One region of the Oscillibacter sp. KLE 1745 genome, then DNA from elsewhere that is predicted to be linked to it. Evidence: riboswitches for the same ligand, from Rfam matches in the RefSeq annotation. Region 1 holds a riboswitch; the other holds the start of a gene.
The links. Region 1 has a riboswitch for thiamine pyrophosphate ahead of thiW (energy coupling factor transporter S component ThiW). Riboswitches for the same ligand answer to the same signal wherever they lie in the genome.
Positions count from the first base shown of each region.

Region 1 (3,194 bases):
ACACCAGGAGGAGATCCGCGGGCTGGCGGACTACTATATCCGTTCCTTTGAGGAGATGTTTGAGACCCGGGAGCTGGAGTGATCGCCTGCCTCGCAAAACAGAAGGCCCGTCCGGTCCGTCAGGACCGGGCGGGCTTCTTTGTCAGAGAGTCAGGATCTCCGCCTCGCGGGCGGCGTCAGATGCCGTCAGCGTATTGGCGGCGTCCAGCAGCGCCGTGCGGAAACTGCCGCTGCCCCGGTCTGCGGCCAGGTGCTCCGCCCGGCGGGCGCAGATCTTCCAGAAGGCGGAGGCCAGGGCAGCCGCCGCGGCGGCGTCCGGCTCCACGGCGGCGAACACACCGCACAGCACCGACAGCATACAGCCCGTGCCGGTGACGAGAGACATCCGGCCGCTGCCGCCGGTGACGCACCAGACCCGCGCCCCATCGGTGATGAGATCCTCCGGACCGGAGAGCAGCACCGCCGTTCCGCGGCGCCGGGCCAGGTCCATGGCGGTGTCCCTCCGGGCTTCCCGGCTGGCGGGCAGCGGGCTGTCCACCCCTTGTTCCTGCCCATCCGACCCCAGCAGGGCCCGGGCCTCCCCCAGATTCACTCGCAGGATGGACGGGGTGAACAGGTCCAGCAGCGCCCGGACCTGTCCCAGCCGCCAGGGACTTGCGCCCACCCCTACCGGGTCCAGCACCACCGGATGACGGGCGGAGACGGCGCAGATCCGGCAGGCCCGGAATTTCTCCGCATCCGGGGTGCCGGTGTTCAGCACCGTGGCGTCGCTGACGGCGGAGATGGCTTCCATCTCTTCCGGTGCCTGGGCCATCATGGGGCTGGCGCCAACGGCCAGGGCCAGATTGGCGCAGTCGTTGGCGGTGACGATATTGCTGACGCAGTGGATCAGGGGCCGCTGGCGGCGGACTTTGTCCAGACGGGTGAAATCAAGCATGGAAGGACCCTTTCTCAGTTGGGATCAATGCTCCAATGCGGCCCGCATGGATTTGAGGGCGCCGCTCTTCTGGAGGGTGAATACCAGGATGCCGGCCAGAATGGAGCCGCCCACGGTGGAGACCAGGAAGGGCACCACATAGGCGTAAAAGGCGATGGAGCCGGCCACTACGCCCATAAAGGCCACCGCCACAGGATAGGACAGCAGGCCGCCGATGATGCCGGTGCCGAACACCTCGCCCGCTAGGGTCGCGGGCAGATTCCTGGTCTTCCAGTAGACCAGGCCGCACAGCAGGGCGCCGCACATGCTGCCTGGGAAGGCCAGGAGGCTGCCTAAGCCGAAGATGTTGCGCAGCAGGCTGGCCAGGAAGGCCACGGCCACGCCGTAGCCCGGGCCCAGGAACACAGCGCAGATGACATTCACCATGTGCTGCACTGGCGCGCACTGGCTGCCGAATACGGGAAACTGAAGCATACTGCCCACCACGGCCACGGCGCACAGCACGCCTGCCAGGGCCAGCTTCTTGGAATTGGTTTTCATAGAGATCGCTCCTTTGATCCATCAGAATTTGCAGGGAGAAAACAGCGTGCGAAACAGCGTTTTCCCCTTGCCATGCAAGGTCGGCAGGCGGGCATCCGCCTGCTGTGGAAAATCGGTCGAGGCTTTCTGGCCTCCTCTCACGCCGGAACACGGCTTCCCATCGCTGCTTTGCCGGCCCGGGCCCAGGGCGCTCCCCCTCAGCCCGCTCCCGGTGGTCCCCGGGGTGCCGGATGTTGTTTTCGCCGATGCACATCCCTTCCGTCTCAAAGTAAAAAACAGCGGGCGCCTGAGAGGGTGCCCGCCGTGCCGGATGCTCATACATAACTTCCTACGGTGGCATTACCCACATCAGGTAAAGGGTCGAAGCGGTCCGCTTCCTCTCAGCCCGTGAGGGCTCCCCTGTTTTTGTCGCATTTATTATGACACCGCCCGCGGGAATTTGTCAAGCAGTATCTTGTGTAAAGATTTGCCCAGCAGGCGGTTTTGCTTGCATTTCCCGGGAAAAAGGCGTATGATGAGAGGCGAGAAAATGGGGAGCCCGCTGGCGCGGGCTGAGAGGAGGCCAGCCAGGTCTTGACCCTTTACCTGATGTGGATCATGCCAACGTAGGGAAATCATGAGGCGCACAGCCGCGGACGACCGCTCTTGGTATGTCCGCGGTTTTTTTGACAGAGAGGATGGAGTGATATGAAGATCGACCCCAAGCGGCTGCGGCTGTATGCCGTGACGGACCGGGCCTGGACTCATGACGCGGAGGGCCTGCTCCGTCAGGTGGCGGCAGCCGTCGACGGCGGGGCGGGCATCGTCCAGCTGCGGGAAAAGCACATGGGACAGGCGGATTTCCTGGCGGAGGCGGAGCGGTTCGTGGCCCTGTGCCGGGAAAAGGGCGCTGTCAGCATCATCAACGACAATGTGGAGATCGCCGCCCAGACCGGGGCGGACGGCGTTCATGTGGGCCAGGAGGATCTGGAGGCGGGCCGGGCTAGGGAGCTGCTGGGGCCGGACAAGCTGATCGGCGTTTCCGCCCACTCCGTGGAAGAGGCCCTGGCCGCCCAGGCGGCGGGGGCGGACTACCTGGGCGTGGGCGCGGCTTTCGTCACCGGCACCAAGACGGACGCCAAGCCCATCTCCCGGGAGACCATCCGGGCCATCACAGCGGCGGTGGACATCCCGGTGGTGGCCATCGGCGGCATCAGCCATGACAATATTCTGGAGTTGAAGAACTGCGGTCTGGACGGCGTGGCGGTGGTCTCCGCCCTGTTCGCGCAAGCCGACGTGAAGGCGGCGGCGGAGGAGCTGCTGCGGCTCTCGGAGGAGATCGCCCGATGAACATCCGGGGCGCCATCTTTGACCTGGACGGGACCCTGACGGACTCCATGTACATCTGGCAGAAGGCCCCGGTGGATCTGGTGCGCCGGTACGGCGGTGACCCGCCGGAGGATCTGGCCCGGGACCTGAAGGAGATGGGCCGCCGGGAGGCGGCGGAGTACCTGCGAAGCCGCTTCTCCCTCTCCACCACGCCGGAGGAGCTGATGGACACCCTCAACGATCTGGTGACGGAGGAGTACCGGTCCCGGGTGCCCATGAAGCCCGGGGCGGCCCGGCTGCTGGCCCGGCTGGCGGATTCCGGCATCTCCTGCTGCATCGCCACCGCCAGCGAGGCGTTCCAGGCCCGCTCCGCCATGGAACGGCTGGGACTGTGGCCGCACTTCCGCTT
Region 1 covers NZ_KI271741.1:58,196-61,389, reverse strand. Annotated here, with positions in the region: gene HMPREF1546_RS11890 (HAD family phosphatase) at 1-82, shown strand, start outside; gene thiM (hydroxyethylthiazole kinase) at 143-937, opposite strand; gene thiW (energy coupling factor transporter S component ThiW) at 962-1,477, opposite strand; TPP riboswitch at 1,786-1,888, opposite strand; TPP riboswitch at 1,999-2,106, shown strand; gene thiE (thiamine phosphate synthase) at 2,165-2,806, shown strand; gene HMPREF1546_RS11870 (HAD family phosphatase) at 2,803-3,194, shown strand, end outside.

Region 2 (3,194 bases), on a different contig from region 1:
GCGGCGGCCGTGGCTGCCTGGAGCTGTACGTTCGTTCGCCGGAGGTGCTGAAAAAACTGTATCATCGAACGGGACTGGAGGCTTCCTACGCCGATTTCTGCCGGATAACCGGCAGCGGGGAAGTAGACCGGGTGTTCCGGGAGACCGTGGACTTTCTGGCTGCAGGGATCGCCAGCGCCCTGAATCTGCTGAACAGCGAACTGGTGTTGCTGGGCGGCGACGGACTCTGCTGGACCGACCGGCACGTAGCGGATCTGGAATCCGCCATTGCCCGCCTGCGCCCAGCGGATGGGGGCGGCAGAGTCCTGGTGAGAAAGCCGCGCTTCCTGGGGGAGGGAGCGCTTCTGGGGGCGGCCTGCGGCGGGATCGCCCGGATCTTCTCGGGGGAGCTACCTCTTCAAAACGGGTGATTTCCCGGGGCGGCTTGCCGCAATATCGGAAATCCCACAAAAAGTACATTTTTCTCCTATAAAAACATCAGCTAAACGATTGACATTGAACGCTGGAAATGGTTTAATAATCGATGCGAATGATTGCAAAACCACCTCAGACAAGGAGGACCACTGGTGGACCTTTACAGCGTTGGCGAGATGCTAGTTGACTTTTTGCCGGGCAGTGAGCCCGGAAGCTATATTCGAAACGCCGGGGGCGCCCCTGCAAATGTGGCCATCGCCGCCGCCCGGAACGGGTTGGAGGCGGCCATGTGCTGCTCTGTGGGGGATGACGACTTCGGGCGGTACCTGCTGGGCACCCTCCGGGAAAACAGGGTGCGCTGTATCCGGCGGGAGCCCTGCCGGGAGGCGGTCACCACCATGGCGTTTGTCTCTCTGACGGAGGAAGGGGAGCGGAGCTTCACCTTTGTCCGCAAGCCTGGGGCGGATATGTTCCTTCGGGAGGAGGACGTACGGGAGGCGGACATCCGGGACACGGTGATCGTCCACGCCGGGTCGTGTTCTCTCTCCGCCTCCCCGGCGGCAGAGGCCACGGCCAAGGCCCTGCACCTGGGTCGGGAGATGGGCAGGCTGGTGAGCTTTGATGTGAATTACCGGGACATGATGTGGAACGGCAGTCAGGAGGCCTGCGCCGCAAAGGTGCGGGAGATCCTGCCGGACGTGGATCTGCTGAAGATCTCGGAGGAGGAGGCCGATATGCTGGGGGGCGAGGCGGAGCTGCCCGCCCTTATGGAGCGGTACGGATTGACGCTGGTGGTGCTGACCCTGGGCGGTCAGGGTGCCAGAGGATATTTCCGGGGGCGGCGCCTCGCTGTCCCGGGTCGGCGGGCCTACTGCGCGGATGCAACCGGCGCCGGAGACGCCTTCTGGGGCGGAATGCTGTCTCAGATGCGATTCCGGGGTGTCACCCAGGCGGAGCAGCTGACGGAGCCGCTGGTGCAGGAGGCGCTGGAGTACGGCAACGTCAGCGGATGGCTCTGTGTTCAGGGCAGAGGGGCGATCCCCTCCCTGCCCACCCGGCAGGAGATCGAGCGGCATCTGGTGTAAATGCGGGATTTTTACCGAAAACCGGGAAAAATTTATTGACAAAAAGAAGACGGGCTTTTACAATAAAACGTGCAAGGGAGCTTCCGCGAGGAGGCTGAGATGAGGGGCCGGTCCCTCGACCTGACCTGATGTGGGTAATGCCAACGTAGGGACGCAGCACAAGCTATTCGTGCGGAGTCTCTTCCGCACGGAAGAGATAGGATTGGAGCGAAGGCGGGGTGTCCCAAAGGGGACCCCGCCTTTTTGCATGGGGCGGACCGGCCATTGGATAGGAGGAATACGAATGAGAACGACACAGCGGCTGTACGAGGCCGCCCATCCCATCTGGGAGCAGTGCCATGACCATCCCTTTGTCCGGGGGATTGGAGACGGCAGCCTGGACCTGGAGAAGTTCCGGTGGTTCCTGCTGCAGGACTATCTGTACCTGTTCGACTACGCCCGGGTGTTCGCCTACGGTGTAGTGAAGGCCCGGGACCCCGGCCTGATGCGGACCTTCTCCGCCAATGTGGACGCGATTCTGGGCGGGGAGATGAAGGTCCACCGGGCCTACATGGCTCGGTTGGGCATCACGGAGGAGCAGGTGTTTTCTGTCCAGCCGGCCCTCTCCAATTTGTCCTATACCCACTACATGCTCTCCTGTGCCGCCGCGGGCGGGCCGGCGGAGATCATCGCCGCCATCCTCTCCTGCTCCTGGAGCTATGCGGAGATCGGCACGCGCTTGGCGGCCATCCCCGGCGCGGCGGACCACCCCTTCTACGGCGAGTGGATCCGCAGCTACGCGGGGGAGGACTACCAGAAAACCAACGACGCACTGGTGGAGCTGATGGACACCCTGGCGGAGAGCTGCACGGAGGCGGAATACCAGCGGCTGGAGGAGATCTTCGTCAACTGCAGCCGGTATGAGCTGGGCTTCTGGGAGATGGCCTGGACGCTGGAGCGATGACCATGCTGGAATTTCAGAACGTCTCCTATCAGTACCCCAGCGAGGACTTCGATATCATCGACCACCTGAGCTTTGCCGTGGAACCCGGCTCCTTCCACTGCATCATCGGCATCAGCGGCTGCGGAAAGAGCACCATCTTCCGCATGACCAACGGACTGCTAAAGCCCAAGGCGGGGACCATTCTGGTGGAGGGGAAGTCCATTGTGGGACGCAAGCACTACTGCGGCTATATGCCCCAGAAGGACCTGCTGTTCCCCTGGCGAACCGTGGGAGAAAATGTGGCGCTGCCCTTGGAGATCCAGGGGGAGCTGACCCGTGCGGAGCGCCGGGACCGGGCGGAGGCGGCGCTGGCCGACGTGGGACTTGCCGGCTGCGGCAGCAAGATGCCAGACGAGCTCTCTGGCGGGATGCGGCAGCGGGCGGCCTTTGCCCGCACCATGCTGACGGGCTGCGACCTGCTGCTGCTGGACGAGCCCTTCTCCGCCCTGGACTTCCTCACCCGGATCTCCATGCAGGAGTGGCTGCTGGACCAGTGGCAGCGGCACAAGAGGACCATCCTCTTCATCACCCACGACGTGGAGGAGGCGCTGTTCCTCTCCTCCAGCGTGCTGGTGGTGGAGCGCACCCCCATCCGGGAGCTGGCGGAGATTCCGGTCCCCGCGTCCTTCCCGCGGGACCGCTCCTGCCTCAAACTGCCGGAGATGGTGGAGCTGAAGGAGCATCTCATCGACCTTCTGCGAAAGCAGGTGACC
Region 2 covers NZ_KI271762.1:4,662-7,855, reverse strand. Annotated here, with positions in the region: gene HMPREF1546_RS15065 (ROK family protein) at 1-410, shown strand, start outside; gene HMPREF1546_RS15060 (carbohydrate kinase) at 567-1,499, shown strand; TPP riboswitch at 1,563-1,669, shown strand; gene tenA (thiaminase II) at 1,783-2,442, shown strand; gene HMPREF1546_RS15050 (ABC transporter ATP-binding protein) at 2,445-3,194, shown strand, end outside.
Region 2: it holds a riboswitch for thiamine pyrophosphate, as region 1 does, so the genes downstream of both, tenA (thiaminase II) here and thiW (energy coupling factor transporter S component ThiW) in region 1, are expected to answer to the same signal.